DNA from 3 places in the Caminicella sporogenes DSM 14501 genome. Region 3 is predicted to be linked to each of the others. Evidence: a T-box and tRNA genes for the amino acid it is inferred to sense, from the RefSeq annotation. Region 3 holds a T-box; the other regions hold tRNA genes.
The links. A T-box is a leader RNA that pairs with one kind of tRNA and senses whether it is charged. The one in region 3 lies ahead of BUA90_RS02260 (glycine--tRNA ligase), so its partner is inferred to be a tRNA-Gly.
Positions count from the first base shown of each region.

Region 1: it encodes a tRNA-Gly, which carries the amino acid that the T-box ahead of BUA90_RS02260 (glycine--tRNA ligase) is inferred to sense. The anticodon was not compared.
Region 2: it encodes a tRNA-Gly, which carries the amino acid that the T-box ahead of BUA90_RS02260 (glycine--tRNA ligase) is inferred to sense. The anticodon was not compared.

Region 1 is NZ_FRAJ01000013.1:40,156-48,162, forward strand. Features, by position in the region: partial or broken gene BUA90_RS12600 (Mu transposase domain-containing protein) at 635-1,201, shown strand; partial or broken gene istB (IS21-like element helper ATPase IstB) at 1,304-1,950, shown strand; tRNA gene BUA90_RS08315 (tRNA-Cys) at 2,195-2,269, opposite strand; tRNA gene BUA90_RS08320 (tRNA-Gly) at 2,281-2,355, opposite strand; tRNA gene BUA90_RS08325 (tRNA-Phe) at 2,357-2,432, opposite strand; tRNA gene BUA90_RS08330 (tRNA-Asp) at 2,436-2,512, opposite strand; tRNA gene BUA90_RS08335 (tRNA-Val) at 2,624-2,699, opposite strand; gene hslO (Hsp33 family molecular chaperone HslO) at 2,896-3,777, opposite strand; gene BUA90_RS08345 (cold shock domain-containing protein) at 4,044-4,241, opposite strand; gene BUA90_RS08350 (class I SAM-dependent DNA methyltransferase) at 4,386-5,126, opposite strand; gene BUA90_RS08355 (alpha/beta-type small acid-soluble spore protein) at 5,253-5,465, opposite strand; gene BUA90_RS08360 (type II CAAX endopeptidase family protein) at 5,721-6,668, opposite strand; gene BUA90_RS08365 (M20 metallopeptidase family protein) at 6,788-7,954, opposite strand.
Region 2 is NZ_FRAJ01000007.1:7,176-15,182, forward strand. Features, by position in the region: gene BUA90_RS04825 (XTP/dITP diphosphatase) at 1-346, shown strand, start outside; gene BUA90_RS04830 (metallophosphoesterase) at 343-819, shown strand; tRNA gene BUA90_RS04840 (tRNA-Pro) at 1,609-1,685, shown strand; tRNA gene BUA90_RS04845 (tRNA-Gly) at 1,690-1,763, shown strand; tRNA gene BUA90_RS04850 (tRNA-His) at 1,850-1,925, shown strand; tRNA gene BUA90_RS04855 (tRNA-Leu) at 1,980-2,063, shown strand; gene BUA90_RS04860 (glutathione ABC transporter substrate-binding protein) at 2,537-4,069, shown strand; gene nikB (nickel ABC transporter permease) at 4,193-5,122, shown strand; gene BUA90_RS04870 (ABC transporter permease) at 5,148-6,053, shown strand; gene BUA90_RS04875 (ABC transporter ATP-binding protein) at 6,074-7,063, shown strand; gene BUA90_RS04880 (ABC transporter ATP-binding protein) at 7,063-8,007, shown strand, end outside.
Region 3 is NZ_FRAJ01000004.1:21,733-29,739, reverse strand. Features, by position in the region: gene mgtE (magnesium transporter) at 1-1,190, shown strand, start outside; gene BUA90_RS12125 (YqzL family protein) at 1,280-1,435, shown strand; gene recO (DNA repair protein RecO) at 1,440-2,189, shown strand; gene BUA90_RS02265 (DUF4342 domain-containing protein) at 2,207-2,692, shown strand; T-box leader at 2,740-2,914, shown strand; gene BUA90_RS02260 (glycine--tRNA ligase) at 2,961-4,349, shown strand; gene BUA90_RS02255 (transcriptional regulator CcpN) at 4,465-5,103, shown strand; gene BUA90_RS02250 (pyruvate, water dikinase regulatory protein) at 5,137-5,952, shown strand; gene ppdK (pyruvate, phosphate dikinase) at 5,979-8,007, shown strand, end outside.

The sequences.
Region 1 (8,007 bases), on a different contig from region 3:
AATCTGTAAATTTTTTCTGTTTTCAAAAAAATTTCATCTCCTTTTTATTGAATATTAATATTATATTTTAATCTTAAATATTTAATTTTATTAAAAGCGAATCCTTTATAAATAGACAGCTTATTTTTGAATATATTGAATTTTTACACCAACACATAAACCAAACTTTTATTTTTTTAACTATTTGATGCAATTAATCCATCTGACTTTCCAAAATATTCTTCATCTAAAAATGCTACTTATATACTTAGGTTAATATATTATTTTTTATTAGATGCTTTAAAAAAACTATAAATTCTATAAGAAAATGGAGGATTACAATAATCCTCCTTTTACGTTACTAACGACAATTAGGTTTTTTTTCTTTCCAATCCCAACATACTAAACTTTTAGCTATTGGAGATTTAGAAGTTTTAATTTTTTTATTTTCATAATATTCACCTCCTATTGAATTATTTGAAATATATCACAGTTATATTTAATCATTTTTACCTTATCCTGTAAATATTTAAATTTTTTAAATTATTTGTGTATTTCTTTTTTTATATACTATTTATTTCTTTAAATACCATAATATTTAAATAAAATGCATGATTTGCCTTTAATTTCAAAATATGTTAGTATATTATATTAATCCTTTGCAGATGATTTTGGATTTGAAATATATTTATGTAAACCAAGACATTCTTACACTAAAGACAAAGTAGAAGCTGCAAATAAATTTATAGAATGGCTACTACCATACAATCATGAATTTGAGACTGAAAAGGATTTAGTAGAAATAATAAAAACTATAAATTCAAAAGTTAATCAAGCACCAAATCAAGCTACTAATGTTCCACCTATACTACTATTTCAAAAAGAAAAGGAGTATTTATCTCCATTACCATGTAATCGTATCATAGAAAGTTATATGAACTACGAGCTGTCAAAGTTCATAAAGACTCTCTAGTACATTACAAAGTAAATAAATACTTTGTCCCGCCTAATATATAGATAAAAAAGTAACACTTAAAAATATAGAAAATAAGTTACACATATATTTTAACACAGAATTAATTTCTGTACATAAAATAAGCAATTAATAGCTTTTTATAATCATAATGATTATAAAAAGCTATTAATTGAAGTTATTAAAAATGAAGACAATTTAGAAAATATATGCTTAAATAATCTCAATGAACTAGATAAATTGCTATAAAAACAAGGAGGAAATATGAATAACTACGTTAAATTTTTAAACAATTTAAAAGAACTTGGTTTAAATAACATTAAGAATAATATAGATACATACTTAAATTTAATGTCATCAGGAGAAAAAAACATTATAGATGCTTTATATGAATTAAGTAATTTAGAAATAAAAGCAAAACAAGAAAAGGCTATGCTTGCCTGTGTAAAAGTAGCTAATTTCCCTTTTTTAAAAGAAATTGATGAATTTGATTTTGATTTTCAGCCTAGTGTAAATAAACAACAAATTCTTGACTTAAAAAGTTAAGATTTATTGAAAATAATGAGAATATATTTTTTGTTGGAATTCCTGGAGTAGACAAGACTCATCTTGCTACTTCCTTAGGAATGGAATGTACAAAGTGCAGATACTCTACATACTTCATTCATTTTCAGGAATTAATTTCGCAATTAAAAAAAGTTTTAGCAGAAAACCGATTAGAAGCTAGATTAAAACATCATTCAAAGTATAAAATATTAATAATAGATGAAATAGGGTACTTACCGATAGATACAGCTGCAGCTAACTTATTCTTTCAACTAATATCTAAAAGATATGAAAGTCATTCAATTATCATAACTACTAACACTGCTTTTTCTAACTGGGGTGAAATATTTGGTTCAGCTACTTTAGCTCATGCTATATTAGATGGATTATTACATCATTCTCATGTTATTTTAATTAAAGGACCTTCATACAGACTTCAGTCAAAAATTTAATATTTTTACAGTTTTTCTAAAAAACTGTCGATTCGCTTTTTTGTACAAAATTATTTTCCACTTTTCATACAAATTTATATTGACATTTACATATAATAACTTTGTAGCTTAATTAATCTTGTAAACTGGTGTTAACAACTATAAAAATTGCTTCAAAATAAGAAAAGGCAGGCATTTCAAAGAATACCTACCCCAAATATTGACATAAAACTAAAAAAATCAACCTTTTTGGTTGACTTGAAATTGGAGGCGGCACCCAGATTCGAACTGGGGAATAAAGGTTTTGCAGACCTCTGCCTTACCACTTGGCTATGCCGCCATATATTTAATTGGAGCGGTAGAAGGGATTCGAACCCTCGACCCTCGCCTTGGCAAGGCGATGCTCTACCACTGAGCCACTACCGCATGGTGCCCAGAGGCGGAATCGAACCACCGACACGGGGATTTTCAGTCCCCTGCTCTACCGACTGAGCTATCTGGGCATATGGCGACCCGGAAGGGACTCGAACCCTCGGCCTCTAGCGTGACAGGCTAGCGTTCTAACCAACTGAACTACCGGGCCAAATCAAATATAAATTAAAAATTATGAATTAAGAATTAAAAATTATATTAAAATTTTCCTTAATAATTCTTAATTATTAATTTTTAATTCTTAATTAAATTTGATTGAATCTGGTGGGCGCAATAGGACTTGAACCTATGACCCCCTGCTTGTAAGGCAGGTGCTCTCCCAGCTGAGCTATGCGCCCTCCCCAAACTGACAGATATTATAATACTATATTTTAATATCAATGTCAATATGTTTTAAGATAAAAATTTAATTTTTCCTTTCAGCCGCAACACAAAAATAAATCTTTATTAATTGCAAAAATTAATTATAAATTTTATTTTTTAAATTTTCAAATCTAACAACCTCTTAATCAAATAAAAAATTCTACAACTGATTTAATTTTTTGCTCTTTTTAAAATATCTATAAGCTGCTCTTTATTGAATTTATAAAAAGTATTGCAAAAATGACATTGAATTTCAGCTTCCTCATCTTCTTCGATAATATTCTTTAATTCTTCCTCACCTAAACTTATAAGTGCCCGTTCAATTTTTTCCAGCGAACAATCACATACAAAATCAACTTCTTTCTTTTCTCCTACTTCTACATCAAAATCTTTCAATATTCTTCTCATTATTTCTTCTCCTGATAATCCTTCTGCCACCATAGCTGATACCGGTGGTACATCTTTAATACATTCTTCTAATTTTATCAAAATTTCTTCTTCTACATCAGGTAAAGGTTGAATAATAAATCCTCCCGCAGCCTTCACACTACCATCTACATCAATTAAAACACCTAAAGATACCACAGAAGGCTGTTGCTCTGAATACATATAATAAGCTGCTAAATCTTCTGCTATTTCTCCACTAATTAAATTTGCTTGTCCTATATATGGTTCTTTTAACCCAAGGTCTTTTATTACTCTCAATTTCCCTCTACCTACAGCTCCACCTACATCTAATTTTCCCTTGTCATTTAATTTAACTTTAGCATTTGGATTAGATATATACGCCTTTACATTTCCAGTCGAATCTGAAACTGCTACAATTGATTTTATTTCATTACTTCCCAATATTTGCAATGTCAATTTATCTTTTTCACCCTTTAACATATATCCCATAATTGAAGCTGCAGTTATTGTCCTCCCAAGAGCTGCAGTTGAAACAGGAGTCGTTTTATGTATTTTTCTAGCTTTTTCCACCATTTCAGTTGTTATTGCTACGAATACTCTTATATTTTTATTTCCTGCAAGTCCTCTTACTATATAGTTTTTCATAACTATCCCTCCGTTTCAATTATAAAATTGCAAACTACATATTACAAGCTCTAAACTTATAACTTATTTGAACTATCTCAAATAAAAAAACTACACTAATCTGTAAAAACTTACAATATTATTTTTAACAAAATACAAATAGCTGATAAAATTTATCTATAAAAAATTTCTTTATTCAAAAATTTTATAAATAAATATCTATAACATTAGTAAAGCCCTGATAATATCAGGGCTGACAGACAATCAATTTAATTGTTCATTATACACTATAATTTTACAACTTGAGCTGCTTGAGGTCCTTTTTCACCTTCTACAACTTCAAATTCAACTTCTTGATTTTCCTCTAAAGTTCTAAATCCTTGTTGTTGAATAGCAGTATAATGTACAAATACATCATTTCCATCTTCTCCGGTTATAAATCCATAACCTTTTTCACTATTAAACCATTTTACTTTACCTTTCATTAAACAATCCTCCTAAAAACTTTCAAAATAAAAATTAATTAAGCTAGCTTAATTGTATTTATTTTACCACATTTAATATATTGTGTCAAATATTTTTTAGATAATTATATTATGCTCAATATTATGACAAGATATACATAAAAATTACTTAATACATACGAAATTTATCCTTTCATCTGTAAATTTTGGACTTTCAAATGTAAACGCATTATAAACATTTATATCTTTAAATTTAACTTGCTTTAATAAATCTATAACAACATCAGTCCTATATGCTCTCTGCTCATGAAATTCTTGAACCCTTTCAAACAACTGTCCTTTTCTCATAAATATAGTTAAATCAAATTCACACACTTCTCTTTCAGCATCAAAATAATTTTCCCATATATATGAAATATCTTCAAAGTTTTCTGCATATGTATTATTTCCAAGAATTTCCGAAATTTTATAAAAAGAACTTATATCAAAAATAAAAATTCCTCCAAAATTCAAAATCGAATAAACTTTTTCATAAATAGAAATTAAATCTCTTTCTTCTAAAATATAATTAAACCCATCACAAAGACAAAGTACACAGTCTACTTTTTCATGTATATCTAATTCTCTCATATCCTGATTGATATAAGCTACATTTATACCTAAATCCATAGCCTTTTTTCTAGCAATAGTCAACATTTCACTAGATATATCTACTCCTGTAATCTCATAGCCTCTTAAAGCTAATCTATTTGTAATATTGCCCGTACCACATGCCAATTCTAAAATTGTATTTGGTCTTAAATTAAATTTTTTAAAAATATTTTCTATATAATCTGCCCATTTGTCATAATTTACATCTCTCATCAAATAATCATACACTCTGGCAAAACCATTATACGCTTCCATAGATAATCACCTGTTATTTTAAAATTTTTTATACAATTTTTTAAATCTTTTAAGTCAATTCTCATTAATCAAAATTTATTATACCTAATTACATCAAAAAAACAAAGTGCCTTTAACTCCCGGCACTTACTGTTTCTGATTTTTTTCTTTTTTCATTTTTTTCTTCCTAACTGTTATCAACCCACCTATTCTTCCTGTTTCCTTTGCTGTTAAAGCCCCCCATCCATCTTTCATAACTTTATCAAGCAAACCTAACTCAGAAGCTATTTCATACTTCCATTTATCCTCTATAGTTTCAATCTTAAACTTCTTATTTTTATCTCTATTCTTTTTAGACAAATTAATCACTCCCCTCCTAAAATATTATAAGACAAGGGGATACTTTTTATACAGTTTAATCTACTTAATTAATTAAAAAATTGTAAAATTTTAATTTTGCTATTGATATTTTTCGACATTAATGTTATATTGTTTATTGTCAAAAATTTGTTCCCACTCCCCCTTTAATATATATATTTTTTAAAGCCACGAAAATTTTAAAATTTTCGTGGCTTTTGTCTTTTATAAAATAATCACAACTGAATAATTCTAATTTTAAAATTGTATATAACATATAAAAACATATATAAGAAATACAACAATTAAAGGTGCATAGTGAACAAATCTTTCTTTAGCTGAATATATACCTGCATCTATTCTATATCTTTCATCACATCTATTTTTTACATCATCTATTTTCATATCCTCTCTAATTACCTTTATAAGCAAGTAAGCTAATATACCCATTATAAGTGCAACTATTCCAATAAATATAAGACCTCCTATCATATTTGCAACATTTGGCATAGTATTTTCTGAAACTGCACCGCTTTGTAAATTAAACTTACTGCTTAAAACTCTTATCATATAAGCCAGTGTCACTGCCAATCCGTTATTTGTAATATGACCTATAATACCTGCATATATAGAATCTGTTAAATAAACTAAATATCCAAAAATCAATCCAAGTACTACTGGTCCAAACAAATTTTGTAAATTAAAATGAAATATTCCAAATAAAAAAGCTGTAATTACTATTGCTTTTTTTCCAAACCTCTCTTCATAAGCACTTAAAAGCATTCCTCTAAAAAAAATTTCTTCACATATTCCGGCAGAAATAGCTATTATAAAAAATAGTCCTATATATTCATGAAAACTGTCCGCAGTAGGTATAGGTAAAGGTTTAATTACACTAAAACTTCTTATAATTATCATCATTAATAAATTAAAAAAAACTGCTACTGGATACATAAATAAAGTTATTACTATTATTAAAAAAGCATGTTTTATTCTTAATCTATTAAGTCTTAAAACTTTTTTAATATCCTTATTTCTCAATTTTAAAAATATTAAAAGCGGAAACAATACAATAACATATTCAGTAATCAACAGTCCAGTTTTTATATTAAGTTTCTGAAAATACCCTCCAAACGTTAAAAGCAGTATTGCAATAACTAAATAAAATAAATTTACTTCTAAAATGTTAAACCTCTCACTTCTCACTTTTTTGCCTCCTTTTGTACTACAAATAAATATTTTTAGCAAATCTATTATTTTGGAAACTCTTTAAAAATTTACTGCTCATATTTACTTATTCATTATTCACTATTACTTATTAACTGTTAACTTATATATCCATTGCCCTTTAATAAATTAACATATATCTGAACTCCCATAGCAAGTACTCTTTCATTGAAATTAAACTGCGAATTGTGAAGCGGATAAATATATCCTTCTTTTTCATTCCTTACTCCTAGAAAGAAAAATAGCCCCGGCAATTCTCTCTGATAATAAGAATAGTCTTCAGAAATCATTTGCGGGTCAATTATTTCTATATTTTCTTTACCAATAATATCTATAAATCTATTTACCATATTTTCATCATTATTTACCGGCGGATACATATCCCTAAATATCAATTCTATCTTGCAATTATGTACAATTTCTTTTCCCTTAAGTATTTCAATCATTCTATCTTTTATTTTATTATATACTGACTCCTCAAATGCTCGTATTGTCCCTTCTAAAACAACTTTTCCAGCTATAACATTTCTTCTTTCTCCGCCTTCAATTCTTCCAATAGTCAATACAGCTGGTTTAATAGGATTTATACTTCTACTTATTATAGTTTGAAGTGAATTAATAACATCTGCTGAAATAATTATAGAATCTACTGCATTTTGAGGTATAGCTCCATGTCCGCTCTTTCCATAAATATAAATATCAAACTCACCGGTTTGTGCCATAAGCGGTCCACTCCTCAAAGCAACTTTACCTTCTTCTACTTCAGGATACAAGTGTAATCCATATATACAATCTACTTTAAACTTTTTAAGTATCCCTTCTCTAATTATTACTTCTGCCCCACCGGGTCCTTCTTCTGCAGGCTGAAAAATTAACAGCACATTATCTCTAAGCTTATCCTTATTTAATGAAAGATATTTTGCAAGTCCAAGCAATATAGCCGTATGCCCATCATGTCCACATGCATGCATTTTTCCAAGATATTTTGAACAGTACGGCACTTTTGTATTTTCTTCTACTGGTAATGCATCAATATCAGCTCTAAAAGCAACTGTCCTCTTTGGATTATTTCCTCTTATATAGCCTACTACTCCTGTTTTAGCCACATTTTTATAAACCTGTATTCCTATGTCTTCAAGATATTTTGCAATATACTTGCTAGTTTCATATTCTTCAAATCCCAGCTCAGGAATTTGATGAAGATACCGTCTTATATTTATAATTTCATCAGACAAATTTTCTATTTCTTTACATACCTGAATCATATTATCACCTCTAACGTATATTAATATAATAGAATTATAGATAATACCATTTT
Region 2 (8,007 bases), on a different contig from region 3:
TCGTTTTGCTGGAGAAAATGCAACTGATGATGAAAATAATAAAAAACTTCTTGAAAGTCTTAAAGATGTAGATTTTAATAAAAGAACAGCAAGATTTGTTTCAGTAATTTCAGTAGTAAGACCTGATGGAAAAAAACTCGTTGTAAGAGGAGAATGTGAAGGTATAATAGGATTTGAAAAAAAGGGAACGAATGGATTTGGATATGACCCATTATTTATAGTTCCAGAGTACAATAAGACTTTTGCACAGTTAGGACCAGAAATAAAAAACAAGATTAGTCATAGAGCAAAAGCACTTGAAAAACTTAGAAGAGAATTAAATAGTTTTTTAGGTGATGTAATATGAAAATAGGTATTATTAGTGATACACATGGGGATTATAAGAGCATATATCGTGCAATTGAAGATATGGGAAGTGTAGACTTTATTATTCATGCAGGAGATACATATGAGGATGCAATGATGATTAAGGAAAAATTTGGGCTTAAGGTAATTGCAGTAAGAGGAAATACAGATTATAAGAAAGATTTTCCAAGTGAAATGTTTTTTACAATTAAAAATAAAAAAATATTTTTGACTCATGGACATAAATACGATGTAAAATATAATTTGACTCGATTGTATTATAAAGCACAAGAACTTGGAGCTGATATAGTTATTTTTGGACATAGTCATATTCCGCAGTATATATGGGAGTCGGGTATTTTATTTATTAATCCTGGAAGTGTTTCAAGACCTAGGATGGGAAATAAGGCTACTTATGGATTATTAGAACTAAAAAAAGATGATATAGATGTGCAATTAATAACTCTCATATAATAAGTTGCGTTCATAAAGATAAAATAAGAAAGGGGCTGTCGCATTAGCAATTAAAAATTGCTAATGCGACAGCCCCATTTTGCATTTTTACATTTATTCTTCATTTAAATATTTTATACTAAGAAAATTCAATGAAAGCAATATTGTTAGTATAGTAGCTATATGTTTCAATATGAAATTAAATCTAGGAAAAAATAAATATATAAACAATATCATTGCATAAAAAATAACCATTGTTTTATGAACAAACTCTTGACCAATAAATCTTTTAAGAGCATTGTTTATAACAATATCTAATTTTAAGTAAAAAATAATTATAGCAGCTATTGTGTTTACAGTTATTGTACAGTATACATAAGATAAGTTAATTAAGCTTGAATTATCATTAATTTTCATTGAGCCTATTATTAATAAAAAAAATATAGATATTAGGTGTGATTTACTTAATATATTAAAAAACTTATTTTTTTCTATGTTACTCATACTGTAAAAACGAGGAATGAAGAAAAAATATAAAAATATAAGTAAGTATAAATATTTACTTGGATTATTTAAAAAAAGGCTCATATAAAAGCCACATCCTTTCTTTATGAGTATTTAGTGATAGGGTTGAGCTCCCCATATTATTAACTTGTGTTAAAAATTAGTCTATATCAATTATACCATAATATCATTTCATATATATTAACAAATAGATGATATTCTTTTATAAATTAAATAATCGCAAAAATATAAATAAATTATTGACAAAGATAATTTTATACTGTATAATTACTTACGTAAGTTGTTCGGGGTGTAGCGCAGTTTGGTAGCGCATCTGGTTTGGGACCAGAGGGTCGCGGGTTCAAATCCTGCCACCCCGACCATTAAGCGGGTGTAGCTCAGTGGTAGAGCCCCGGCCTTCCAAGCCGGTTGCGAGGGTTCGATTCCCTTCACCCGCTCCATTTTATTTTTGTATGTGATAAATTTAATATATATTGTAAGTCGTGTGTTAATAGATAGTTTTGTACACACGCTATTACTTTTTGTGGCGGCTGTCGTCAAGTGGTTAAGACACAGGATTGTGGCTCCTGCATGCGTGGGTTCGAATCCCATCAGCCGCCCCAATAAAATTACCAATAAAATTATAAGTTTTTTAATTTGATAAAGATTTATCATATGCGGGTGTGGCGGAATTGGCAGACGCGCTAGACTTAGGATCTAGTGCCTTGTGCGTGGGGGTTCAAGTCCCTCCACCCGCACCATGTGAAAACAGCACTCAAAGAATAGTATTACTTTGGGTGTTGTTTTTGTTTTTTAGCATTTTTAAGATTAGGAATTATAAAAAATCCTAGAGATTTGACTCTTAAAATTGGAATTTGTAATAAGTAATTTATATTAAATATTACAATTTAGACATTTGTATTAAAAAATGTTAAGAAACGTTGAAATTAAGTTGTTTCAAGCAGTTATAGAATTATTAAAAAATAGAAATATAAATTTTATTGAAATTGTTTTTAAAATCATTTAGCATATATGTATATCGATTATATTTGATGAATGAGGCTTTAGTAGATGGTGAATTGTTTGAAAATTCATGTCATTTAAAACAATTCAATAAATTACTAAAGTCTTACAAAAGGTACTTATAAGTTTTGATATTGCAATTTTAATACTGATTGCAATATTATTGGGGCCCCTTAAAAACTTATTACGACAATCAAGGGAGGAAAACATGATGTTTAAAAACAAAAAGTTTTTAATGATACTTTCTGCAGTTATGATTTTTGCAGTAGCACTGACAGGCTGCGGACAAAAAGCTGCAAATGAAGGAAAGGTTGAAAAGGATACATTAGTAGTTGCACAAGGTGCTGATGCAAAATCTCTTGACCCACATGCAACTAATGACCAACCATCTTCTAGAGTTATGAAGCAAATTTACGATACGCTTGTTAAAGCTACTGTTGATATGGAATTAGTTCCAGGACTTGCTGAAAGCTGGAAGCAATTAGATGAAACTACTTGGCAATTTAATATAAGAAAAGGTGTTAAGTTCCATAATGGTGAAGAATTAAAGGCTAGTGATGTTAAATTTACTTTAGAGAGAATGTTGAAATCTCAAAAAGTTGCACATATAGTAGAGGCAATTGATAGTGTAGAGGTTAAAGATGATTACACAGTTATAATTAAAACTAAAGAACCATTTGGTCCACTTTTAGCACATCTTTCACATACTGCAGCTTCAATATTAAATGAAAAAGCTGTAAAAGAAGCTGGAGATAATTATGGACAACATCCAATAGGAACTGGTCCATATAAATTTGTAAGCTGGGAAGCTGGAGATAGAATAACACTTGAAAGATTTGATGATTATTATCAAGGACCAGCTAAGATTAAAAATGTAGTATTTAGAAATATTACTGAAGGGACTAATAGAACAATTGGACTTGAAACTGGTGAAGTTGATATAGCTTATGATATTGAACCAATTGATAAAGATAGAGTTGCTAATCATGAAAAGTTACAATTAATTGAAGGACCATCACTTTCATATGCATATATTGGTATGAACATGAAAAAAGCACCTTTCGATAATCCAAAGGTGAGAAAAGCTATAAATTATGCAATAAATGTTGATGATATAATCACAGCTGTATTAAATGGAGCTGGACAAAAAGCTAATTCGCCAATAGGACCAAGAGTATTTGGATATAATGGGGAAATCAAACCATATGATTATAATCCAGAATTAGCAAAGAAATTGTTAAAAGAAGCAGGATATGAAAATGGATTTGATACTACTATTTGGACTAATGATAATCCTATTAGAATGCAAATAGCACAAATAGTTCAGGCTCAATTAAAAGAAGTTGGAATAAATGTAACTATTGAACCACTTGAGTGGGGTAGCTATTTAGAGAGAACTGCTAAAGGTGAACACGATATGTTTATCCTTGGTTGGACAACAGTTACAGCAGATGCTGATTACGGTTTATATGCTTTATATCACAGTTCACAGCATGGTGGAGCTGGTAACAGAACATTCTATACAAATGAAGAAGTAGACAAGCTTTTAGAAAAAGGTAGAACTTCAATAGATCCAAAGGTAAGAGAAGAAGCTTATAAAAAAGCTCAAGAAATCATAGTAAATGATGCTCCAGATGTAATGCTTTATTATGGAACTCAAAATGCAGGTATTCAAAAATCTGTAAAAGGATTTAAACTACATCCAGCAGGACATCACAGTATATATGGAGTATACTTTGAGTAAAAAGTAAATAAAAAAGTAGGACCTTGAAAGGTCCTACTTTTACTTTGGAATAAAAAATTTACAAAAAATTAAAAAGAACGACATAATCTTAATAATTTTTATAAATGTGAAGGGAGGATTATAATGCATAAGTATATATTAAAAAGATTATTGCTACTTATTCCAGTACTTTTAGGGGTTACATTTATAGTGTTTTCAATTATGTCATTTACACCAGGTGACCCAGCTCAGTTGATTTTAGGTGAGAATGCTCCAGCTGAAGCGGTACAGCAGCTTAGAGCAGAAATGGGACTTGATGATCCATTTTTAGTTCAGTATTTTAGATTTTTGGGAAATGCAATAAAAGGTGATTTTGGACGTTCTTATACAACAAAGAGAGAAGTTTTTGCTGAAATATTTGCTAGATTTCCGAATACTTTAGTTTTAGCAGTAGTAGGAGTTGCAATTGCAATTGCTATAGGTATTCCTGTAGGAATTATATCGGCTACTAAACAGTATTCATTAATTGATAGTATCAGTATGGTAGCAGCACTTTTAGGAGTATCCATGCCGAACTTTTGGCTTGGACTTATGCTCATATTAGTATTTTCAGTTTCTTTGGGAATTTTACCATCTGGCGGATATGATGGATTTACAAGTATAATACTACCTGCTATAACTCTTGGAACAGGTGCAGCAGCAATTATTACTCGTATGACTCGTTCATCGATGTTAGAAGTTATTAGACAGGATTATATAAGAACTGCAAGAGCTAAAGGTGTTGCAGAAAAGAAAGTTGTAAATAAACATGCACTAAAAAATGCATTAATACCTGTTATAACAGTTGTAGGATTACAGTTTGGTTATTTACTAGGTGGTGCAGTATTAACTGAAACAGTATTTTCATGGCCGGGAGTAGGAAGACTTTTAGTTGAAGCTATAAGACAAAAAGATACACCTACAGTTTTAGCATCAGTTGTATTCTTGGCTACAACTTTTAGTATTGTTAACTTGATGGTTGATATATTATATGCATATGTGGATCCAAGAATTAAATCGCAATACAGCAAGTAGAATTAACTGAAAGGGAGGTATAAATATGGCTTCAAATGTAGTGCTAAAAAAAGAGTCAGTAAGTCACAAGAAAAAAAATAAAAAGAGAAGTCAGTGGGCTGAAGTTTGGAGAAGATTGAAAAAGAATAAAATGGCTATGTTGGGATTAGCTATACTTACTGTATTAGTTTTATTAGCAATTTTTGCAGATTTTATAGCAAATTATGATGAAGTAGTTGTAAAAATAGATTTAGCTAATAAATTAAAAGGACCAAGTGCAGAGCATTGGCTTGGAACAGATGAATTTGGAAGAGATATATTTGCAAGAATGGTACATGGAGCAAGAGTCTCACTTTATGTCGGAATAATTGCTGTTGGTATTTCTATAATTATAGGAGGAACTTTAGGAGCAATAGCAGGTTATTATGGTGGAAAATTAGATAATGTAATAATGAGAGCAATGGATATATTTTTAGCAATTCCAAGTATATTATTGGCTATTGCAATAGTTTCAGCATTAGGACCATCTCTATTTAACTTAATGCTAGCAATTGGCGTATCTTCGGTTCCTTCATATGCAAGAATAGTTAGAGCTTCAGTTTTATCTATAAGAGATCAAGAATTTATAGAAGCGGCTAAAGCAATAGGGGCTAGTGATGCGAGAATAATTTTAAAACATATAATACCTAATGCATTAGCACCTGTTATAGTTCAAGGGACTTTAGGTGTTGCAGGAGCAATTCTTTCTACAGCAGGACTTAGTTTTATCGGACTTGGTATTCAACCACCAGCACCGGAATGGGGTTCAATGCTAGCTGGAGGTAGACAGTATTTAAGATATGCATGGCATGTAACGACTTTCCCGGGACTTGCAATTATGATTACAATTCTTGCACTTAACCTAGTAGGTGACGGTTTAAGAGATGCACTAGATCCAAGATTAAAGCAATAATCTAGAAGGGAGTGTAGATGATGGCAAAAGAGCTGCTAAATATAAATAATTTAACTATACATTATATAACTGATGATGGAACAGTTAAAGCTGTTAACGGTATAGATATTAAGCTTAATGAAGGAGAGACGTTAGGATTAGTTGGAGAAACAGGAGCAGGTAAGACTACTACTGCGTTGGGTATTATGAGATTGGTACCTAATCCTCCGGGTAAAATTATAAATGGGTCAATTGAATTTGAAGGGAGAAATTTATTAGATATTTCTGAAGAAGAAATGAGAATGATTAGGGGAAATAAAATATCTATGATATTCCAAGACCCTATGACTTCATTAAACCCTGTTATGACTGTAGGGGAACAGATAGCTGAAGTTATTGAAATACATCAAAATGTGTCAAAACAAGAAGCTATGAAAAAAGCAGAGGAAATGCTTGAACTTGTTGGTATTCCAGCGACAAGGGTAAATGATTATCCGCATCAGTTTTCAGGAGGCATGAAACAGAGAGTTATAATAGCTATAGCACTTGCTTGTAATCCAAAGCTTTTAATAGCTGATGAACCTACAACAGCTCTTGATGTTACAATACAAGCACAAGTACTTGATTTAATGAATAATTTGAAGGAAGAATTTAAGACAGCGATGATTTTAATTACTCATGATTTAGGTGTGGTTGCAGAAGTATGTGATAAAGTTGCTATTATGTATGCTGGTGAAATAGTAGAAACTGCATCACTTGAGCAGTTATTTGAAAATCCAAGACATCCTTATACTGTAGGTTTATTTGGTTCAATACCAAATTTAGAAGAAGAAGTTGACAGATTGAAGCCTATTAAAGGTTTGATGCCAGACCCAACAAACCTTCCAAAAGGATGTAAATTCCATCCAAGATGTCCGTACGCTAAGGATATTTGCAGTAAACAAGAACCTAAAATTACTGAAATAGAAAATGGACATAAGGTTAAGTGCTTAATTTATGAAGGTCTTGTTGATGCGGAGGTGAAAAGATAATGGCAGATAAAATACTTGAAGTTAGAAATCTTAAAAAGTACTTTAAAACACCTAAAGGAATGTTACATGCCGTTGATGATGTAACTTTTTCAATAGAAAGAGGTAAAACTCTTGGTGTAGTTGGTGAATCAGGTTGTGGTAAATCAACTACTGGTAGAGCGATTTTAAGACTTCATGAACCAACTGATGGGGAAATAATATTTGAAGGTAAAAATATAAGAATGTTCAATAAACAGCAGTTAAGAGAACTTAGAAAAGAGATGCAGATAATATTTCAAGACCCATTTGCTTCACTTAATCCAAGAATGACAGTCAGTGAAATAATAGCTGAGCCTTTAATAATTCACAAATTAGTTAAGAATAAAGCTGAACTTAATAAGAGAGTTTCAGAGCTTATGGATACAGTTGGATTAGCAGAGAGACTTGTAAATGCTTATCCGCATGAGCTTGATGGTGGTAGAAGACAGAGAATTGGTATAGCAAGGGCTTTATCATTAAATCCTAAGTTTATAGTATGTGATGAGCCAGTATCTGCTCTTGATGTTTCTATTCAAGCACAGGTATTAAACCTTATGCAAGACCTTCAAGAAGAATTTGGACTTACTTATATGTTTATTACTCACGATTTATCAGTTGTTAAACATTTCTCTGATGAGATAGCAGTTATGTATCTTGGACAAATGGTTGAAAAAGCACCTGCTAAAGAACTTTTTAAAAATCCTATTCATCCTTATACGAAGGCACTTTTATCAGCTATTCCAGTTCCAAGTATACATCGCAAAAAAGAAAGAATAGTTTTAAAAGGAGAGATTAGTTCTCCAATAAATCCAGAACCGGGATGTAGATTTGCTAAAAGATGTCCTTATGCTGACAGCTGTAAAATGGCTACTTCTAAACAGCCTGAATTAAAAGATATAGGAAATGAACATTTTGTTGCATGTCAT
Region 3 (8,007 bases):
GTAGAGTGCTAGAAGAAGTAGATTCTGAAACTTTTACAAGTTTAATAGGTATTTTAAAGAAAGAGCAAAAAACACTTATATTAGATCAAATGTCTCAAGACGATATGGTTGACCTCTTAGCAGACCTTTCAGAAGAAAAGAGAAAAGAAATTATTTCTCTTTTGGATTTAGAAAATGCTCAAGAAGTTAGAGAGTTGCTAGTTTATCAGGAAGATACAGCTGGCGGAATAATGACAAAAGATTTTATTGCCGTCAGAAAAGATATTACAGTATATCAGGCTATTGAAGATTTAAGAGAATCAGCAGGAGATGCAGAAACTGTTTATTACGTTTATGTTGTAGATAATGAAGAACGTCTTGTTGGGGTTTTATCATTAAGAGAACTGATAGTAAGTAAACCAAATAAATTAATTGAAGACATAATGCATGAGCAGGTTATAAGTGTTAATCTCGATACAGACCAAGAAGAAGTTGCTAGACTTGTGGCAAAATACGATTTATTAGCTATACCTGTTGTTGATAAAGATAATAAATTAATGGGTATAATAACAGTAGATGATATTATAGATGTAATTGAAGAAGAAGCTACTGAAGATATTTATAAATTTGCAGGAACTTCTGAAATAGAATATACAGATGAGGATAAATTGTCATCAAGGATTTATGCATCTGTTAAATCGAGACTTCCATGGTTAATAATTACTATGTTTGGTGGATTACTTTCCGCTAAAGTAATTGGAAGTTATGAAGCTGCTTTAAATAAAAATACATCTATAGCTCTTTTTATGCCTCTTTTAGCTGGTATGGGTGGTAATGTAGGTACGCAATCATCTACTTTAACTGTTAGAGGTATAGCAATGGGAAATATAAAAGGGAAGGAAGTATTGAAAACTTTATTGCAAGAATTTTCTGTGGGATTTTTAGTTGGATTAGTTTGTAGCATAATAGCAGCACTTCTTTCATTAGTTGTACAAGGTGATATAGCTTTAAGTATAGTTGTAGGTATAGCCATGTGGGCAAATATGATAACTGCTGCAAGTATAGGGACTTTAGTTCCTCTAGTTTTTAAGAGGATAGGTGTAGACCCAGCAGTTGCATCAGCTCCGTTTATTTCTACTACGATTGATATTACAGGTTTATCAATATATTTTACTCTTACAACGATTTTATTAAATAAGTTTATATTGTAAAATTAAAGTATTACAAATTTTTCATTGTATATTAGTTTGCCCCCTATGCAGAAAATAAGTATATAAAATAAGAATGGGGGGTAGACTTTATGGAAAGAGAAACTTTATGGAAATTATTTAGTAAAACAGGCGATATAAATACTTATTTGCTTTTAAAGGAATATGAACAGTTAATAAATGACATTAAGACAAATAATATACATAATATGAATGATGAAGATTTTCAAAATATTAATTTGAGGTGATTAAATGTTATTTAAGACCGATGCAGTGGTCTTAAGAAAAAATAAAATATCTGATTCAGATGTTATTTTGACTCTTTTTACAAGAAAAAGCGGTAAAGTTAAGGCAGTGGCTAAGGGTGGAAGAAAACCCAAATCTAAGTTATCTCCAGCTTCCCACCCATTTATTTTTGGAGAATTTATCATAAATAAAGGCAGCAAATTGGATAGAATTTCATCTGTGGATATTAAAGAAAGTTTTTATAAAGTTAGAGAAGATTTAATTAGATTAGCATATGCTTCATATATAGCTGAACTTTGTGAATCAGTTATACTTGAAGGAGTTACTAATAATAGATTATTTGATACTTTACTTAAAAGTTTATATTTGATTACATATGATAATAATAATTTGGAATTTATAAAAGCTACATTTCAGATAAAATTATTGGATTATGTTGGTTTTAGACCAGAAGTAAACAGATGTGTCAGCTGTGGAAATGAAAGTTTTGAAAAATATAGATTTAGTATTCAGCATGGTGGATTAATTTGTGATTTATGTTCAAATCAGTATGAAAAACTAATTGTTATAAGTAATACAGTAAAGAAATTAATTGATTATATTTTAAGGACTGATATTATTACATTATCAAAATTAAAATTAAATCAAAATATAGTTAAAAATTTAAATAAGTTATTTGATAAGTATATTGAAATTCATTTGGAGAAAAATAATTTTAAAAGTCTTGAATTTTTAAAGACTTTAAATAAAATTTAAATTAAGGGGTGAAGAAAATGGGATTTGGTTTACCAGAAATTGATGAAATAAGGGGAAGAACAGGAGCTACGTATAAAGAGGCAAAAGAAGCATTAGAAGCAACTGATGGTGATATACTTGAAGCTATAATTTATATTGAAACAAAACAGCAAAAAAGTTTTGCAAATAATATGTCAGAAAAGGGCAATGAAATAATTGAAAAATTAAAAGAACTTATTAAGAAGGGAAATGTAACTAGAATTTTATTAAGGCGAGATGAAGAAATAGTTATAAATATTCCCGTTACAGCAGGAGCTGTTGGAGCTGTACTTTTTACTCCGGCAACTATCGCAGGAATACTTGTTGCATTAGCTACTGGTTGTAGATTAGAAATAGTTAAAGATAATGGAGAAATAATTGATGTAAAAGATATTACTGAAGATACTTTTTCAAATATAAAACAAAAAGTAGATGAAGCAAGGGAAAAAATTATAAGTAAGAAAAAAGATGATGATTTAAAATAAGAGGTTTACAAAACATATAAATTGTGGTAAAATCTCAAAAAAAATAGAGGGTAGCATTGAAGGAGAAGAGTAGCTAAGTTTACTATCATAGAGAGTCGGTGATGCTGGAAATCCGATATAGTAGCTTAGTGAAGGGAGCTCCTGAGCGATACCATTTTAAAGAGGATACAAATTTGTATCAATTAGGGTGGAACCGCGGAAGGACAGCCTTTCGTCCCTTTTTGGGATGAAGGGCTAAATTTATTTTTTGATGAGGAGGTTTATATATATGACAGAGAAAGTTACAATGGACAAAATAGTATCACTTGCAAAATCTAGAGGATTTATTTTCCCGGGTTCTGATATTTATGGTGGACTTGCTAATACATGGGATTATGGACCTTTAGGAGTAGAATTAAAAAATAATGTTAAAAAGGCTTGGTGGAAAAAATTTATTCAAGAATGTCCTTATAACGTTGGAGTAGATACAGCTATTTTGATGAATCCACAGGTTTGGGTTGCATCAGGACATGTAGGAGGTTTTAGCGACCCTCTTATAGATTGTAAAAAGTGTAAATCTAGGTTTAGAGCTGACAAATTGATAGAGGATTATGCTAAATCTAATAATGAAGAAATTATTGTAGATGGTTGGACAAATGAAGAAATGGAAAGTTATATAAAAGAAAAAGATATAAAATGTCCAGAATGTGGAGAAAAAGATTTTACTAGTATTAGACAATTTAATCTGATGTTTAAAACATATCAGGGGGTTGTAGAAGACAGTAAGTCTGAAATATATTTAAGACCAGAAACTGCTCAAGGTATTTTTGTAAACTTTAAAGCTGTACAGAGAGCTGCTAGAAAAAAAATTCCTTTTGGAATAGGTCAAATAGGAAAATCATTCAGAAATGAAATAACTCCGGGTAATTTTACTTTTAGAACGAGAGAATTTGAACAGATGGAATTAGAATTTTTCTGCAAACCTGGAGAAGATTTAGAGTGGTTTGAGTATTGGAAAAATTTCTGTAAAAATTGGCTTCTTAACTTAGGTATGAAAGAAGAAAATATTAGACTTAGGGACCATTCTAAAGAAGAGTTATCTCATTATAGTAATGCTACTACAGATATTGAATACAGATTCCCGTTTGGTTGGGGAGAACTTTGGGGGATTGCTGACAGAACTGATTTTGACCTAAAACAGCATATGGAGCATTCTGGAGTTGATTTGAGGTATCAAGACCCAACTACTAATGAAAAATACATACCATTTTGTATTGAACCTTCATTAGGTGCAGATAGAGTTACTTTGGCATTTTTAATAGATGCATATGAAGAAGAAAAATTAGAAGACGGAACGGAAAGAAAAGTATTAAGGTTACATCCAGCTTTAGCTCCATTTAAAGCAGCAGTATTTCCTCTTTCTAAAAAGTTAAGTGAAAAAGCTGAAGAAATATATGCATTACTTTCTAAAAAGTTTATGGTAGATTATGATGAATCTGGAAGTATAGGAAAGAGATATAGAAGACATGATGAAATAGGAACGCCATATTGTATAACAGTTGATTTTGATACATTAGAAGATAGTTGTGTAACAGTAAGGGATAGAGATACTATGGAGCAAGTAAGAATTAAAATTGATGAATTAGAAGAATATATTGCAAAAAGAGTCGAATTTTAAAAAGGATAGTCTAAAGACTATCCTTTTTAAATAAAAATCAAAAAAAATATAAACATTTTAGACAAAATAGTATATAATATATATATAATAGTATAACACATAAAATATAGTAGAGGTGATTGTCATAGAATTTTCAAGTCGTCAAAAGAAAATAATTCAAATTGTGCAGGAAAATGAACCTATTACAAGTGAACAAATTGCAAACATGCTAAATTTAACCAGAGCTACATTAAGACCAGACCTTGCAGTTTTAACAATGACGGGAATATTAGAAGCAAGGCCTAAAGTAGGATATTTTTATTCTGGAAATAAGGAAAGCATAGAGCTGCTTAATCGGATTTATGAAATAAAGGTAGGTGAAATAAAATCTGTACCGGTAGTAGTAGATGAAAAAACTTCTGTATACGATGCAATTGTATCCATGTTTTTAGAAGATGTTGGAACAGTTTTTGTCATCTCAGATGGATATTTAGCAGGAGTTGTGTCAAGAAAGGATTTTCTTAAAACGGCTATAGGTGGTACAGATATAAATAAAGTGCCGGTAGGTATTATAATGACGAGGATGCCTAATATTGTTACAGTAAAGCCTACTGAAACAGTTTTAGAAGCAGCTAAAAAAATTATTGAACATGAAGTAGATAGTTTACCTATAGTAGAGGAAAAAATTATTGATGATAAAGAGTATTTAAAGGTAGTTGGTAGAATATCTAAGACAAATATTACTAAATTATTTATAGAATTAGCAAATAAATAAAGCTTATATTGTAAATTTGGGAGGAATAATATAATGCAGGATAAATTATATGTGTATATTGTATCTGATTCGATAGGAGAAACAGCTGAACAAGTAGCAAAGGCGGCAATAAGTCAATTTGAAGATGTTAAATATATAATAAAAAGATTTTCATATATTTCTGATAGTGAACAAATATTTGATATAATTGAACAAGCAAAAAAATTTCGTTCTATAATTATATTTACCACAGTAATTGATGAATTAAAAGAGACATTGATAGATGAATGTGAAAAAAATAACATAGAATATGTAGATATTATGTCTTCAGTTATGAATTCTTTACATAGTGTTTTAGGAATAGAACCTATTAATGAACCCGGTGTTATAAGGAAATTAGATGAAAGGTATTTTAATAGAGTTGAAGCAATAGAATTTGCTGTAAAATACGATGATGGAAAGGATTCAAGAGGCATAAAGAAAGCCGACATAGTATTAATTGGTGTATCTAGAACATCTAAAACACCTTTAAGTATGTATTTAGCTCATAAAAATATAAAAGTTGCTAATGTACCGTTAGTACCTGAAGCTCCTGTACCAGATGAATTATTTGAAATATCTCCAAAGAAAATTATAGGATTAACTGCAAATCCAATAAAACTCAATGAAATTAGGCAGGAAAGATTAAAAGCTTTAGGATTAAATAATAATGCATCATATGCTAATCTCGATAGAATTTTAGAGGAACTTGATTATGCAGAAAAAGTTATGAAAAAGATAGGTTGTGCTATCATAGATGTTTCAAATAAAGCAGTAGAAGAAACAGCAGGTATTATTTTAGATATTATGAGGGAAAACGGTATTATATAAATTGAGATATATTGGAAGGAGTGGGAATTTTGAAAAAGTATGTATATTTTTTTAGTGAAGGAAATAAGGAGATGAAATCTTTATTAGGTGGTAAAGGAGCAAATCTAGCAGAAATGAACAAAATAGGATTACCTGTACCACCGGGTTTCACTATTACAACAAAGGCTTGTAATAGGTATTATGAATGTGATAGAGAAATTGATAAAGAAATAAAAGAACAGATATTTAACAATTTAAAAATACTTGAAAGGGAAACAGGTAAAGTTTTTGGTGATTCAGAAAATCCGCTGTTAGTATCAGTAAGGTCAGGAGCAGTAATATCAATGCCGGGTATGATGGATACAGTATTAAATCTTGGTCTTAACGATATAACTGTTAAAGGATTGAGTAAAAAGACAAATAATGAAAGATTTGCTTATGACAGTTATCGCAGATTTATTCAAATGTTTGGAGATGTAGTGCTAGGTATTCCTAAATATAAATTTGATAGTGTTTTGGAAAAAGTAAAAATGGAAAAAAGGGTAGAAAATGATACTGAACTTACTATTGATGATTTAAGAGAAATGATAAAAAAATACAAGGATTTAATAAAAAAAGAAGCAAGGATAGATTTTCCAGATAACCCCGAAGAGCAGTTGATGATGGCTGTAAAAGCAGTTTTTGATTCTTGGAATAATTCAAGAGCAATAGTATATAGGAAGATAAATGATATTCCTCATCATTTAGGAACAGCTGTTAATGTTCAGTCTATGGTATTTGGAAATATGGGAGAAAATTCTGGAACAGGAGTTGCATTTACAAGACATCCGTCTACTGGTAAAAAAGAAATTTTTGGTGAATTTTTATTAAATGCGCAAGGTGAAGATGTCGTTGCTGGTATAAGAACTCCAAAACCTATTTCAGAACTGAAAAATATAATGCCAAAAGTTTACGATGAATTTGTAAAAATTACTGAGATTTTAGAAAATCATTATAAAGATATGCAGGATATAGAATTTACAATAGAAGAAGGAAAGTTATATATTCTTCAAACTAGAAATGGTAAGAGAACGGCAAAGGCAGCTGTAAATATTGCAGTAGATATGGCAAATGAAGGGCTTATAGATAAAAAAACAGCTGTAATGAGAATTGATCCTCAGCAGATAGGACAACTTCTTTATCCAACTTTTAAGTCAGAAGAACTTAAAAAGGCTAAAAAAATAGCTGAGGGACTGCCTGCTTCACCGGGAGCAGCTACAGGTAAGATTTATTTTAATGCTGAAGATGCAGTTAAAGCAGCTGACAGTGGAGAAAAGGTTATACTTGTTAGAGTGGAAACTTCTCCTGAAGATATTGAAGGTATGGTAAAAGCTGAAGCAATATTAACTGCGAGAGGCGGAATGACTTCTCATGCAGCTGTGGTTGCAAGAGGAATGGGTAAATGCTGTGTTGCTGGCTGTGGCGAAATAAGAATAGAAGAACATAATAAGCTATTTAGAGCAGGTGATAAAGTTTATAGAGAAGGAGATTTTATTTCTATTGATGGTAATACGGGAAAAGTATATGAAGGAATTATAGAAACTAAAGATGCAGATTTGATTGGAAATTTTGGAGTGTTAATGGAATGGGCTGATGAGTTTAGAAGATTGAGAGTTAGGACTAATGCAGATACTCCAAGAGATTCAGAGATAGCAGTTAAATTTGGAGCAGAAGGAATTGGTCTATGTAGAACAGAGCATATGTTTTTTAAAGAAAATAGGATATTGGCAGTAAGAGAAATGATAATTTCAAAAACTGTTGAAGAAAGAAAAAAAGCTCTAGATAAATTACTTCCATTTCAAAAAGAAGATTTTATTGGTATTTTTAGAGCAATGGGCTGTAGACCTGTAACAATAAGACTTTTAGACCCGCCACTTCATGAATTTTTACCTAATAAAGACGAAGATATAAAAATACTTGCAAAAGAAATAGGAGTAGAATTTAATGCTTTGAAAGATAAAATTGAGGAACTTAAGGAATTTAATCCAATGCTTGGACATAGGGGATGTAGACTTGGAATTACCTATCCAGAAATAT